One region of the Nocardiopsis sp. NPDC055879 genome, then DNA from elsewhere that is predicted to be linked to it. Evidence: predicted binding sites of a transcription regulator. Region 1 holds the regulator's gene; the other holds the start of a gene.

Evidence for each region. The regulator LexA, encoded in region 1, represses DNA repair genes until DNA is damaged. The targets are predictions, from matches to a motif close to TCGAACANNTGTTCGA.
Region 2: the regulator LexA is predicted to act here: its motif matches at 2,377-2,392, upstream of uvrA (excinuclease ABC subunit UvrA).

Annotation. Positions count from the first base shown of each region.
Region 1 is NZ_JBSHCT010000008.1:128,063-135,503, reverse strand. It holds gene leuS (leucine--tRNA ligase) at 1-1,829, shown strand, start outside; gene ACWGKS_RS11470 (hypothetical protein) at 1,913-2,536, shown strand; gene ACWGKS_RS11465 (hypothetical protein) at 2,533-3,189, shown strand; gene ACWGKS_RS11460 (alpha/beta hydrolase family protein) at 3,196-4,293, opposite strand; gene lexA (transcriptional repressor LexA) at 4,387-5,061, opposite strand; gene nrdR (transcriptional regulator NrdR) at 5,738-6,247, shown strand; gene ACWGKS_RS11445 (vitamin B12-dependent ribonucleotide reductase) at 6,348-7,441, shown strand, end outside.
Region 2 is NZ_JBSHCT010000025.1:22,511-29,951, forward strand. It holds gene ACWGKS_RS24775 (glycosyltransferase family 4 protein) at 1-1,013, shown strand, start outside; gene ACWGKS_RS24780 (TerC family protein) at 1,324-2,343, shown strand; gene uvrA (excinuclease ABC subunit UvrA) at 2,571-5,405, shown strand; gene ACWGKS_RS24790 (Rieske (2Fe-2S) protein) at 5,529-5,915, shown strand; gene ACWGKS_RS24795 (mechanosensitive ion channel family protein) at 5,997-7,154, opposite strand; gene uvrC (excinuclease ABC subunit UvrC) at 7,333-7,441, shown strand, end outside.

The DNA of each region.
Region 1 (7,441 bases):
GCCGCTGGCCGGACGAGATCCTGGCCATGCAGCGCAACTGGATCGGCCGCTCCACCGGTGCCGACGTGCACTTCGAGATCGAGGGCCGCGACGAGCCGGTCACCGTCTACACCACCCGGCCCGACACCCTGTACGGAGCCACCTTCTTCGTGGTGGCCGCCGACGCCGACCTGGCCGAGGAGCTGTGCGCGCCCGAGCGGCGCGAGGCCTTCGAGGCCTACCGCACCGACATCTCCAAGCTCTCCGACATCGAGCGCCAGACCACCGAGCGCCCCAAGACCGGTGTGTTCCTGGGCCGTTACGCCGTCAACCCGGTCAACGGCGAGCGCATGCCCGTCTGGGCCGCCGACTACGTCCTGGCCGGCTACGGTCACGGCGCCATCATGGCGGTGCCCGCCCACGACCAGCGCGACCTGGACTTCGCCAAGGCCTTCGACCTGCCGGTCCGGGTCGTGGTCGAGACCGGCGAGCCCGACCCCGTCGAGACCGGCGTGGCGACCACCGGTGAGGGCGTCCTGCGCGACTCCGGTCCGCTGGACGGCCTGTCCAAGACCGAGGCCATCGGACGCATCATCGAGGTGCTGGCCGAGCGGGGCACCGGCCAGGCCACCGTCAACTTCCGCCTGCGCGACTGGCTGCTGTCCCGCCAGCGCTACTGGGGCACCCCGATCCCGATCATCCACTGCCCCGCCTGTGGCGAGGTCCCGGTCCCGGACGAGCAGCTGCCGGTCACCCTGCCCGAGCTGAAGGGCGCCGAACTCGCGCCCAAGGGCATCTCCCCGCTGGCCGCCGCCAAGGACTGGGTCAACGTGGACTGCCCCTCGTGCGGCGGTGCGGCCGAGCGCGACACCGACACCATGGACACCTTCGTGGACTCGTCCTGGTACCCGTGGCGCTACTGCTCCCCGCGGCTGGACACCGCCCCCTTCGACACCGAGACGGTCAACAAGTGGGGGCCCGTCGACCACTACATCGGCGGCAAGGAACACGCCACCCTGCACCTGCTGTACGCGCGGTTCTTCACCAAGGTCCTGCACGACATGGGCATGCTCGACTTCACCGAGCCCTTCGCCCGCCTGACCAACCAGGGCCAGGTCATCAACCAGGGCCGGGCCATGTCCAAGTCGCTGGGCAACGGAGTCGACCTGGGCCGGGAGATCGACGCGTACGGCGTCGACGCGGTCCGACTGACCATGCTGTTCGCCTCCCCGCCGGAGGAGGACGTCGACTGGGCCGACGTCTCGCCCACCGCCGCGATGAAGTTCCTCAACCGCGCCTACCGCGTCATGCACGAGGCCGGCGCCGCCAGCGAACCCGGCGTGGACTTCACCGAGGGCGACACCGACCTCCGTCGCGCCACCCACCGCTCCATCGACCAGATCACCGCACTGATCGAGGACAAGCGCTTCAACGTGGCCATCGCCCGCTGCATGGAGCTGGTCTCGGCCGCCCGCAAGGCCATCGACTCCGGCCCCGGCGCGGCCGACCCGGCCGTCCGCGAGGCCGCCGAGTTCGTGGCCATCGCCCTGTCCCTGTTCGCTCCCTACGTGGCCGAGGAGGGCTGGGAGAAGCTCGGGCACGTCGGCAGCGTCGCCGTCGGCAACTGGCGCGAGGCCGAACCCGAACTGCTGGTCCAGGAGTCGGTCACCTGCGTGGTGCAGGTGCAGAGCAAAGTCCGCGACAAGCTGTCGGTCTCCCCCGACATCGACCCCGCCGAACTGGAGCGCCTGGCACTGGCCTCGGAGAAGGCCCAAGGCTTCATCGGGGACAAGACGGTCCGCAAGGTCATCGTCCGGGCACCCAAGCTCGTCAACATCGTCGTCGGCTGACACACCCGACGGGGGCGGTGGTCGCGACCGCGGCCCCCGCCCCCTACCGTTGGGCGCAACACACATAGGGAGGCGGTGGCCCGGTGGGCGCTTCGAAGGATGGTCGAGCCCTGCACCGACCGTGGGTGCGGGCGTCGATCATCGCCGCGGGCGCGGTGGTGGTGAGCGCGGCGGCCATCGGTGGCGGCATGTGGGCGACGGCCGACGACCCCGACCTGCCCGGTGGCGACGACACCCACACCGCTGCCCCCACGTGTGCCGCGGTCCCCCAGGACACACTCGCCGAGGTACTGCCCGGGGCCGTCCTGGAGACCGACGACCAAGGTCCCCTGAGCGGCGGGGAGAACACCGTGTGCGTGTGGAGCACCGCGGGGGCCACCGATGGTGACCGGACGATCCTGCGCGTGGACCTGTCGGCCCGCTTCACCGACGCCTCGGCCGAACCCGCCGTCAGTGGCGACGAGGCGGCGGCCCTGGCCCATCAGGCCGTGGTGCCGACCCGGGGCGAACCCGTCGAACTCCCCGGCGCAGCCGGCGCCGAGGTCTGGCGCGGACAGCTCCCCGGCACGGCCGAACTCGCCTTCCACACCACCAACCTGTTCGTACGGGTCACCTACACCGGGGAGTCCGAAGGAGACCCCGTCTCCTTCGAGGACGCCCGGGACACCGCCGTGGACGTGGCCGGACGAATCGGTGAGGCGCTGTGAGCGGTACCTACGAGACCGACCCCGGAGCGCCTCCGCCACAGAGCCGTACCTTCGCGGTCGTCCTCCTCGTCGCGCTCGTGCTGGTGGTGATCGCGTTCACCGGCTGGCTGATCTGGTACCTGCTCCGAGGCGGGGCCGAACACGGCGCCTACGAGGCCGCCCCCGAGTGCGCCATCGGCGAGACCGAGGTCCTGGCCGAGCTCGTTCCCGACCATGAACTGGAGATCGAGGAGACCGTCGGCAGCGCCCAGGACACCTTCGGCACCGGATCGCAGTGCCGTTGGGCCACCCCGCAGGAAGGCGGAACCGCCGTCCCGGCCGCGGCCACGCTCATGCTGGTCGCCGCCCCGGTCGAGGGCGGCGACGAGACCGCCGCCGACACCCTGGAGTCCACCGCGGCGGGCAACGACCCACGACCGATCGACGATCTCGGTGACCAGGCCCTGACCTGGGTGGAGATCGGCGCCTTCGAGGTCGGCTGCACCGGTGTGCGCGTCTCCAACCTCTACCTGGAGTCCTGCTACACCGCCTCCACCGACTACGACGCCGTCGGATCGGTCGATGGGGAGGCGGCCGCGGCCGAATCCGAGCGGCTGGTCAGGTCGATCGTGGCGGAACTCCCCGAGAGCATCGAGGCGGACGAGACCGACTGAGCGGTCTCACCACAGACCCTCGACGAACTCCCGCACCGCCGGGGACACCTCTGGCGAGAACGCCCGGTCGGCGTCCAACGCGGCGGCGCCGGGGGAGTCGTCGTACTCGCGCAGCACGTGGTCGACCCCGGCCAGGTCCACCCGCTCGGCCCCCTCCAGACCACCCATCAGCCGGTCGACCTCGTCCCGGGTGATCTGGGCGTCCTCATCGCCCCAGAGCACCAGGACGGGGGTCCGTTCGGGCAACGCGGCGGCCAGTTCGGGCGGGTCGAAGGCATCGATCCAGGCGAGGAAGTCCTGGTTCTGCGGGGAGAACAGACCCGTGGTGTCGCCCTCGGGCAACTCCTGACCGCCCCGTACCGCGGCGCGCGACGTCCGGGCGTGGGACAGCATCCGCACGGCCTCGGCCTCACTGAGCGCACCCTGCGCCTCGGCGGTCCGGACCTGCTCGGAGACCTGACGGTCGATGACGTCGAGCATGCGCGTCCCCGGCGGAGCCGCCAGAACCAAAGCGGGTTCGGCGCCGTCGAGCACCTCGTGCGCGCGTAGCGCGTACAGCGCGCCTTCGCTGTGGCCCACGACGATCGTGCGCTCGGGGTCGACTTCGGGCTGTTCAACCAACGCCGTGTAAGCGGCGGCCATCTGGGCGTCGAAGACCTCGGGATCGACCGGTTCCTCCAGGGCTTCCCTCACCTCGTCGTCGAAGGTGGCGGGGTCGCCGCTGCCCAACTTGTCGTAGCGAAGGGTCGCCACCCCGGCGTCACCGAGCACCCGGGACAGGTTGAGGTTGGTGTCGGCCTCGGGGCGCCCGGCGCTGTTGCCGTCCCGGTCGGTGGGGCCGCTGCCGGAGATGATGAGCGCGCCCGGCACCCCGTTCTCGGAGCCGCTCTCCCGCGGCGCGGTGAACGTGCCGTCGACGGTGAACCCGCCACCCTCGAAGCTGAGCTCGCGCTCGGCACCGCTCACCCCCGGAGGTTCGGGGCCCTCTTCCTCGGCGGGGCCACAGGCCGAGACGAGCAGGGTGAGGGCGGCGATCACCGAGACCGAGCGGCCACGGCGTCGTACGCGGCCGCGGGCGACGGGGGTGTGGGCAGGAATGGACACGCCCTCAGCGTATCGGCCGTGCCCTCCCGCACCATCCCGGCCGTGCCCTGGTGGGCGTGGCCGGGGCGGTGCGGTCGTCGTTCCCGGCCAGGGTCAGACGCGGCGCATGACCGTGACGACCTTGCCGAGGATGGTCGCGGCGTCGCCGTTGATGGGCTCGTAGGCGTCGTTGCGGGGCATCAGCCACACGTGGCCGTCGTCCCCGCGACGCAGCACCTTGACGGTGGCCTCGTCGTCCAACATGGCCGCGACGATGTCGCCGTTCTCGGCGGTGGGCTGCTGGCGGACCACCACGAGGTCGCCGTCGGTGATGGCGGCGTCGGTCATGGAGTCGCCGACCACGGTCAGCATGAACAGCCGACCCTCGCCGACCAGCTGACGCGGTAGCGCCAGGACGTCCTCGACCGATTCCTCGGCCAGGATCGGGCCACCGGCGGCGATCCGACCGATCAGCGGCACCGCGGCGGCCCGGGTCGCGTCGGCGGTGAGCTCCTCGGGCTTGATGCTCTGCGCGGTGTCGCGGCCGGGGGCGCGCAGTTCGACCGCGCGCGGCCGGTTCTGGTCCCGGTGCAGGTAGCCCTTGCGCTGGAGCACCTTGAGTTGGTGCGCGACGCTGGAAGGGCTGGAAAGACCGACGGCGTTCCCGATCTCTCGGATGGACGGCGGAAAACCGCGCTCGCGCACATAACGCTGGATGCAGTTGAGAACGCTTTGCTGGCGCGCGGTCAGTTTGGGGGCTTCGGGCACGGCACCGCCCGTGTCACCCACGGGCGAAAGAACGGTGGTGTTTCCGGGGTCGACGACCTCGGTGTTGTCCTCCGGCACGGCCGGGCCTCCTCGGCGTTCGGTTCGGTCAGGGCCTGTTCGGGTGGCCGGTGACGGGTCCGTCGTCTCACGAGTGGGCGAGACGGCGAAACCGGTGGGAAATCAAGGTCAAGATTAGTCGTTGCACACGGTGATATCAAACAAGCGTTCGAGCGGCCGAGGACGGCGACTTCGCCTTTTCGGCGGGCCTTTCCGATGACCCTCGGTTAAGTATGTACACGCGTTCCCTCGCCGCTGTCCGTCGAATGCCGAAAACGGCTTTCCCGGTGCTTCGCCCGAGGCGGCCCCGGAGCGTGTCCCCGGAGGTCGCGTGGATGCCGGAAAGCCCGCCGGGCAAGGGATTCCTCACCTGTGGAACGCGCGCCGAACGGGGTCCCCCCGGGTGCGGTCCCCTTATCCTTGGAAGCGACCCCCCGACGTATTCGAGACCTCCTCCCCGGTGGAGGCGGGTCCTGAGCCCCCACTTGAGGAACACGCCTAGGGGCGGGTTGCGACCCGTGCCCCCGGGGTCTAGGTTCGACCACAACATCTGGTGTTACCAATGGGGTATGTGCCTAGAAGTTGTGGTTAGGTAGACTCAAGGGTTGTGGTTCGGGTATAGGGAAGCAGGTGAACCAGGATGCATTGTCCGTTCTGCCGTCATCCGGACACCAGGGTGATCGACAGCAGGTCCACCGACGACGGTTCCGCGATCAGGCGACGCCGCTCCTGCCCGGTCTGTGAGCGACGCTTCACCACACAGGAGACCGTCCTGCTCATGGTCGCCAAGCGCTCCGGGGTCACCGAGCCCTTCAGCCGGAGCAAGATCATCGCCGGGGTGCGCCGGGCCTGCCAGGGGCGGCCCGTCTCCGAGGACGCCCTCGCCAAACTCGGCCAACAGGTCGAGGAGGAGATCCGAGGCCGTGGCGTGGCGGAGGTGCCGGCCAACGAGATCGGACTGGCCATCCTCGTCCCGATGCGCGACCTCGACGAAGTCGCCTACCTGCACTTCGCCAGCGTCTATCGGGGCTTCGAGAGCCTGGCGGACTTCGAAGCGGAGATCGCCAGCCTGCGGACCGATCGTGAGGACGGGACGGAGAAGGACCAGGACTCCGATCCGGCCATGCCCACGGCCGACACCGCCTCATAGCGGGCCCGGGCGTTCACCGAAACCGCCCGAGACCGCAGCGACGGCAAGAACCCGCGCGGTCATAGCCGGTCCGCGCACAGCAGACACTTCGGGGAGCGTCATGACGGAGACCAGCAGCGGTTCGACGAGTCGCAAGGGGAAGAAGGGGCCCAAGGGGCTGAAGATCAAGCGCGTCTTCACCACCGAGGGCGTCCATCCCTACGACACCCTCGACTGGGAGCGTCGCGACGTCGTCATGACCAACTGGCGTGACGGCAGCGTCAACTTCGAGCAGCGCGGCGTGGAGTTCCCCACCACCTGGTCGATGAACGCCACCCAGATCGTGGCGAGCAAGTACTTCCGCGGCGCGCTCGGCGCTCCCGAACGCGAGTGGAGCCTCAAGCAGCTCATCGACCGCGTCGTCGGCGTCTACACCGAGACCGGACTCAAGAGCGGCTACTTCGCCTCGGACGAGGACGCCGAGATCTTCGACCACGAGCTCAAGCACGCCCTCGCCAACCAGTACTTCAGCTTCAACTCCCCGGTGTGGTTCAACGTCGGGACCACCTCCTCCCAGCAGGTCTCAGCGTGTTTCATCTTGTCGGTCGACGACACGATGGAGTCGATCCTCGACTGGTACAAGGAGGAGGGGATCATCTTCAAGGGCGGCTCCGGCGCGGGTGTGAACCTGTCCCGCATCCGCTCCAGCAAGGAGCTCCTCTCCTCCGGTGGCACCGCCTCCGGACCGGTCTCCTTCATGCGCGGTGCCGACGCCTCGGCCGGAACCATCAAATCCGGCGGCGCGACCCGTCGGGCCGCCAAGATGGTCGTGCTGGACGTCGACCACCCCGACATCGAGGAGTTCGTCGAGACCAAGGCGCGCGAGGAGCACAAGATCCGTGCCCTGCGCGACGCCGGGTTCGACGTGGACCTGGGCGGCGACGACATGTTCAGCGTCCAGTACCAGAACGCCAACAACTCGGTGCGGGTCTCCGACGCCTTCATGCGCGCCGTGGAGTCCGGTTCCGAGTTCGGGCTGACCTCCCGCACCACCGGCGAGGTCGTCGCCACGGTCGACGCCAAGGACCTGTTCCACCGCATGGCCCGCGCGGCCTGGGAGTGCGCCGACCCCGGCATCCAGTACGACGGCACCATCCAGGACTGGCACACCAACCCCGAGACCGGACGGATCAGCGCGAGCAACCCGTGTTTCCC
Region 2 (7,441 bases), on a different contig from region 1:
GGGCGGGGTTGCTCAGACGCGGATACCGGGTGGCGGTGGTCGGCCCGCCCGAGGTCGAGCGGGAGTTCGGTTTCACCGAGGCCGGGATGCGGTTCTCGCCGGTGCGGATCGGCACGGGGCCCTCATGGTCCGACCCCGGGGCGGTACTGCGGTTGCGGGCCGTGCTCGGTGGTGCGGACGTGGTGCACGCGCACGGTCTGCGCGCCGGTGCCCTGTGCGCCCTGGCCGGGGCGCGTCCGCTGGTGGTGACAGCGCACAACGGGCCGCCCCGGACGGAAGGGCCGCCGGCCGCGGTCTATCCGGTGCTGGAGCGGATCGTGGCGTTGCGCGCCGACGCCGTGCTGGGGGTCTCCGGTGACCTGGTGGAGCGGTTGCGGGCGGCGGGGGCCGAGGGCGCGCGCATGGCGGTGGTGGCGGCGCCGGGGACGGGGCGGGAGCTCAAGGGCCGTGAGGAGACCCGCCGCGACCTGGCGGTTTCACCGGAGAGACCATTGCTGCTCACGGTGGCGCGTCTGGCCGAGCAGAAGGGGATCGACATGCTGCTGGACGCGGCGTCGACGCTCGCCGGCCGGACGCCCGAACCGGTGGTGGTGATCGCCGGGGACGGACCGTTGTGGGGAGAGTTGCACGACGTGGCCGCGGAGATGGACGCGGACGTGCGCATGTTGGGTCGTCGTGACGACGTGGCGGACCTGTTGGCCGCCGCCGACGTGTTCTGTCTCACCAGCCGCTGGGAGGGTCCTTCCCTGGTGATCATGGAGGCTTTGCGGGCCGGTCTGCCGGTGGTGGCCACCCGGGTGGGCGGCATTCCCGATCTGTACGCGGGCACGGTGCTGATGGTGCCGCCCGGGGACCCTAGGGCGTTCGCCGCCGCGGTCGGGCGGGTGCTCGACGATCCCGGGCTCGCCGACGACCTGCGCGCGCGTTCACGCGAGGCGGCGCGGTCGTTGCCCACGGAGGAGGACGTGTTGGAGTCGGTGTGTTCGATCTACAAGACGGTGGCCCGATGGTGAGGGCGTTCGGCAAGGGGGATATGGCTCTCCGGAATGGTCGTTACCACCGTCGGGGCGACTTCCCCCCGGGTGTGGTTCATGGCATCCTGAGGACCGGCTCGGATGGCGTACCCTTTGTTGGTGCGCTTCTTGCGCCTGCTTCACCACGTGAGGGGAGTATCCCTGTCGCGGCGGCGCCGTCATCACGGACCACAACGTTGTGTTCCCGGTTCCGTCGGTCCACACCTTTGAGGTGCGGGCGGGAGAGACCTCCGGTTAGTTTTCGTGCGCGCACAACGCTCGCGCGCACCGACCGGAGGAGAATCCGTCAGTGAACGTTCCCCTGTGGGTCTGGGCTGCCACCATCGCGGCCATGATCCTGATCCTTGCCGTGGATCTGATCATCGTCGATCGCCCCTGGAGTAAGACCAAGGGCCCGATGGAATTCGGGATGAAGCAGGCCGGCTGGTGGGCGGTCTTCTACATCGGCCTCGCCGTGGTCTTCGGTTTCGGTGTCATGTACTTCGGCGGTGGCACCGCGGGTGCCGAGTACTTCGCCGGCTTCGTCACCGAGAAAAGCCTGAGCATCGACAACCTGTTCGTCTTCTATCTGTTGTTGACGGGCTTCGCGGTGCCCAAGAAGTACCAGCACGAGGTGTTGCTGGTCGGCATCGTCATCGCGATCGTGATGCGCGGCATCTTCATCGTCCTGGGCGCCCAGGTCATCAACGCCTGGAGCGAGGTCTTCTACCTCTTCGGCGTCTTCCTCATCTACACCGGTTACAAGATCATCCGGGACCACCTCAAGGGTGACGAGGACGACAAGGACTTCACGCAGACCCCGGTGGTCCGCCTGGTCAAGCGTTTCTGGCCGGTGACGAACGACTACCACGACGCCAAGATGACCGTGAAGCTCGACGGCCGTCGTCACGTGACCCCGATGCTGCTGGTGATCGTCGCGATCGGTGTCATCGACCTGGTCTTCGCCGTCGACTCCATCCCGGCGATCTTCGGTCTGACCCAGGACGCCTACATCGTCTTCACCGCCAACGCCTTCGCCCTGATGGGTCTGCGTCAGCTGTACTTCCTCCTGGCCGGTCTCATGGACCGCCTGGCCTACATCAGCTGGGGCCTGTCGGCGATCATGGTCTTCATCGGCGTGAAGATGATCCTGCACGCGCTGCACGAGAACGGCGTGCACGTCATCGAGGTCGGTATCGGCACCTCGCTGACCGTCATCCTGGGCATCATGACCATCACCATCATCGGCAGCCTGATCAAGTCGCGCTCGGACGAGGGCAAGGACAAGCGGGCCGAGGTGGAGACGGACAGCTCCGCCGACCGGTCCTGAGGGCCCTGGAGAACTTCAAAGAACCCCAGATATTCGAACGGTTGTTCGTCTATAGTGGTGGTGGTCTGACGCCGACGCGTCATGGCCACCACCACTTCTGCTTGGTGGAAGAAACCGTCACGGGCGATCGTTAGTCTTGGCGGACGGGGGAGGTGACCCCCTCCCCACATCCCCGCCATGGCCCGGACGGGCCTGCGACCGCCGTACCGCGAAGGATGTCTCACTCGATGGTCGAACAACTGGTGGTCCGTGGAGCACGGGAGCACAACCTCAAGGACGTCTCCCTGGATCTGCCCCGCGACTCCATGATCGTGTTCACGGGCCTCTCCGGCTCGGGCAAGTCCTCACTCGCCTTCGACACGATCTTCGCCGAGGGCCAGCGCCGCTATGTCGAGTCACTGTCGGCGTACGCCCGTCAGTTCCTCGGACAGATGGACAAACCCGACGTCGATTTCATCGAGGGCCTCTCGCCCGCGGTCTCCATCGACCAGAAGTCCACCAGCCGCAACCCGCGTTCCACGGTGGGGACCATCACCGAGGTCTACGACTACCTGCGCCTGTTGTGGGCGCGCGTGGGCGTGCCGCACTGCCCAGAGTGCCACCGCGAGATCGCCCGGCAGAGCCCTCAGCAGATCGTCGATCGGGTCATGGAGATGACCGAGGGCACCCGTTTCCAGGTGCTCGCCCCGGTCGTGCGCGGCCGTAAGGGCGAGTACGTCGAACTCTTCAAGGACCTGCAGTCCAAGGGCTTCACCCGCGCCATGGTCGACGGCCGGGCGGTACGCCTGGACGAGACGCCCAAGCTGGGACGCTACGACAAGCACGAGATCTCCGTGGTCGTGGACCGTCTCAGCGTCAAGCCCGGATCCCTGGGTCGACTCACCGACTCGGTCGAAACGGCGCTGAAGCTGGCCGGGGGCACCATCGTCCTGGACTTCGTCGACCTGGAGAACGACGACCCCGAGCGGGAGAAGGTCTTCTCCGAGCACCTGTACTGCCCCTACGACGACCTGTCCTTCGAGCAGCTCGAACCGCGTTCCTTCTCCTTCAACGCCCCCTACGGCGCCTGCCCCGACTGCTCCGGTCTGGGCACCCGCATGGAGGTCGACGGCGACCTGCTCGTGCCCGACCCGGAGAAGACGCTCGCCGACGGCGCCATCGCCCCCTGGTCGGGCGGCCCGAACGGCGGTTACTGGGAACGCATCCTCAAGGCCCTGGGCGAGGCCATCGGCTTCGACACCGACACCGCCTGGGAGCGACTGCCCCGGCAGGCCCGCAAGGCCATCCTGGAGGGGCACGACACCCAGGTCCACGTGAGCTACCGCAACCGGTACGGGCGCAGCCGCTCCTACTACACCGAGTTCGAGGGCGTGGTGCCCTGGGTGAAGCGTCGTCACTCCGAGGTGGAGAGCGACCACACCCGTGAGCGCCTCGAAGGCTACATGCGCAGCGTGCCCTGCCCCACCTGCGAGGGCACCCGGCTCAAGCCGGTGGTGCGCGCGGTGACGATCGGCGGCAGGTCCATCGCCGACGTCGCCTCGATGTCGCTGAGCGAGAGCGCCGCCTTCCTGGCCGACCTGAGGCTTTCGGACCGCGACATGGTCATCGCCGCGCAGGTGCTCAAGGAGATCAACGCCCGCCTGGGCTTCCTGCTGGACGTGGGGCTGGACTACCTCAGCCTGGCCCGCTCCTCGGGTTCGCTGTCGGGTGGTGAGGCCCAGCGCATCCGTCTGGCGACCCAGATCGGCTCCGGCCTGGTGGGTGTCCTCTACGTCCTGGACGAGCCCTCCATCGGGCTGCACCAGCGCGACAACGCCCGCCTGTTGGAGACCCTGCAGCGGCTGCGCGACATCGGCAACACCCTCATCGTGGTCGAGCACGACGAGGACACCATCCGAGCCGCCGACTGGATCGTCGACATCGGCCCCGGCGCCGGCGAGCACGGCGGGCACGTGGTGGTCTCCGGCATCGTCGACGAGCTCTACACCGCCACCGACTCGCTGACCGGCGACTACCTGTCGGGACGGCGCGTCATCGAGTTGCCCGAGAAGCGTCGTCCCCTGACCAAGGGGCACGAGTTGGTGGTGCGCGGGGCCCGGGAGAACAACCTGGAGGGCATCGACGTCACCTTTCCGCTGGGCGTGTTCACCGCCGTCACCGGGGTGTCCGGTTCGGGCAAGTCCACGCTGGTCAACGAGATCCTGTACAAGGCGTTGGCCAAGGAGCTCAACGGCGCCCGCGACGTGCCCGGGCGGCACCTGCGGGTCAACGGGATGGGCAAGGTCGACAAGGTGGTGCACGTCGACCAGAGCCCCATCGGTCGTACCCCGCGCTCCAACCCGGCCACCTATTCCGGGGTCTTCGACCACGTGCGCAAGCTGTTCGCGCAGACCACCGACGCCAAGACACGCGGCTACCAGCCGGGCCGGTTCTCCTTCAACGTCAAGGGCGGACGCTGCGAGTCCTGCTCCGGTGACGGCACGCTCAAGATCGAGATGCAGTTCCTGCCCGACGTGTACGTGCCCTGCGAGGTGTGCCACGGCGCCCGGTACAACCGGGAGACCCTGCAGGTGAAGTACAAGGGCAAGAACATCTCCGAGGTGTTGGAGATGCCGATCGCCGAGGCCCTGGAGTTCTTCGAGCCGATCAACGCGATCCGGCGCCACCTGCAGACGCTCGTGGACGTCGGCCTGGGGTACGTGCGGTTGGGGCAGCCCGCCACCACGCTCTCCGGCGGTGAGGCCCAGCGGGTCAAGCTCGCCTCCGAGCTGCAGCGCCGATCCACCGGCAAGACCGTGTACGTGCTGGACGAGCCCACCACGGGTCTGCACTTCGAGGACATCCGCAAGCTGCTGGGCGTGCTCGACAGGCTCACCGAGAGCGGCAACACCGTGATCGTCATCGAGCACAACCTCGACGTGATCAAGACCGCCGACCACGTCATCGACATGGGCCCCGAGGGCGGCTCCGGCGGTGGCCTGGTGGTCGCGCAGGGCACCCCGGAGGAGGTCGGCGCGGTCGCGGAGTCCTACACCGGACGCTTCCTCGCCAAGATGCTCTGAGGCCGTCGCCGAGCGGGGGCCGGGACGGGGCACCCCACCTGAGCTACTACAGTTCGTAGTGGACTTTCAGGCGCAGGTGAGGAGCGTTCGGTCGTGGCCGGAATGAGGACATGCGGGTGCGGGATGAGCAGGCGACGTCTGCTCGGTGCGGCGGGCGCGGCCACGGCCGTCGGTGCCGTGAGCGCCTGCGGGGAACCTCCCGAACCGCAGGAGGTGCGCCGCGGCCAGGTGATCGGCCAGACCACCGAGGTTCCCGAGGGCGGCGGAACGGTGTTCAGCCACAGCAAACTGGTGGTGACCCAGCCGGAGAAGGGTGAGTTCAAGGCCTTCGACGCCGCCTGCACCCACGGTGGTTGCACGGTCCAGGAGGTGGACGAGGAGCTGATCCGGTGCCTGTGCCACGGCAGCGAGTTCGACTACACCTCAGGCGAACCGGTGGCCGGGCCCGCCCGGGACCCCCTGGAGCCGTTCACCGTCACCATCGACGGCACCGACATCATCCTGGATTAGCGGATCTCGGATCCGACATGAGGGAGCCCCGACCGGATGTGACCGGGCGGGGCTCCCTCATGTTCGAGAGGACGCGGGGGCTCAGGCCTCTTCCGGGTCCCCCGAGCGTGCGTCGCCGTTGCTCTGGTGCACGGCGCCTGAGGCGGCGGTGGCACGGCGGAAGGCCGAGGTGGGGAACCGCGCGGCGTAGTCGGACTCTTCCTCTTCGCCGCTGGAGACGAACTCGGTGCGCTTGCGCGGCAGCGACTGCGGGTAGTGCGTGGCCAACCAGGTGACGAGGTGCTCGCGGATCTCGCAGGCGACGTTCCACTGACCGCCGGTGTCGGCGGCGGTGGCGACCACGCGGACCACGACCTCACCGGACTCGCTGATGTTCACGACCTGGCAGGACCAGCTGCGGCCGTCCCAGTTCTTGCTGGAGGTGATGAGCTTGCCGGCCTCCTCGCGGAGTTCGGCGATGGGCACCTCCCAGTCCAGGGGGAACTCGACCTTGGCGGTGATGTTGGTGCCGGACTTGGTCCAGTTCTCGAAGCTGGTCGTGGTGAAGTTGAGGACCGGGACCACCAGTCGGCGCTCGTCCCAGATCTTGATGGTGACGTTGACCAGGCTCAGTTCCTCGACCCGGCCCCATTCGCCCTCGACCACGACGACGTCGCCGATGCGCAGGGCGTCGCTGAAGGCCAGCTGGAGTCCGGCGAACAGGTTGCCCAGGGTCGACTGCGCGGCGACACCGGCGACGATACCGATGACACCGGCCGAGGCCAGGAGTCCGGCCCCCAGAGCGCGCACGGAGTCGAAGGTGAAGAGGATGGCGGCGATCGCCAGGACCACGATGATGGACGTGACGACGCGGCGCAGCAGGCGGACCTGGGTCTGGAGCCTGCGGGCGCGGCGGTCGGCGTCGCCGTTGCTGACGGACAGGCGCTGCAACACCATGTCGGTGGCGGCGTAGGCCAGGCTGAGGCCCAACGCGGTCAGCGAGCCGATCATCAGGATCCGCATCGCGTGTTCGATGGTGGAGTAGGTGCTCCAACCCACGTCGCCCACGCTGGGCAGGGCCAGGTTCGCGCCGACCACCGCGGCCGCGGTGTAGGCGGTCACGGCCGAACGCGAGACCACGTAGCGGGCCATCGGCCAGATCTTGCCCAACTTGTGGTTGAGCACCCAGTGCAGCACGAAGACGAGGGCCATGGAGACCGCGACGGCGATGCCGATCGCGATCCAGTGCGCAACGGTCACGGCGTGGACCTCCTTGTCGTCAATGTCGGGAAGTTGCTGAGTTACTCGCCCAACTTAGGGCATGTGGATACTCAATCGTGACGTTTGAGTGAACGATCATTGTGATTCGCGGAGGTAGGTGGGCCCTCGGACGTCGGGCAGGTGGCCGTCTGTCCTCGCGACCCACCAGAATGGGGGCATGGCTGCGACTCCTCACCTGCGACCGGCACCAGGATCGATCCCGACCGAACCGGGCGTCTACCGATTCAAGGACACCGCCGGCCACGTCATCTACGTGGGCAAGGCCA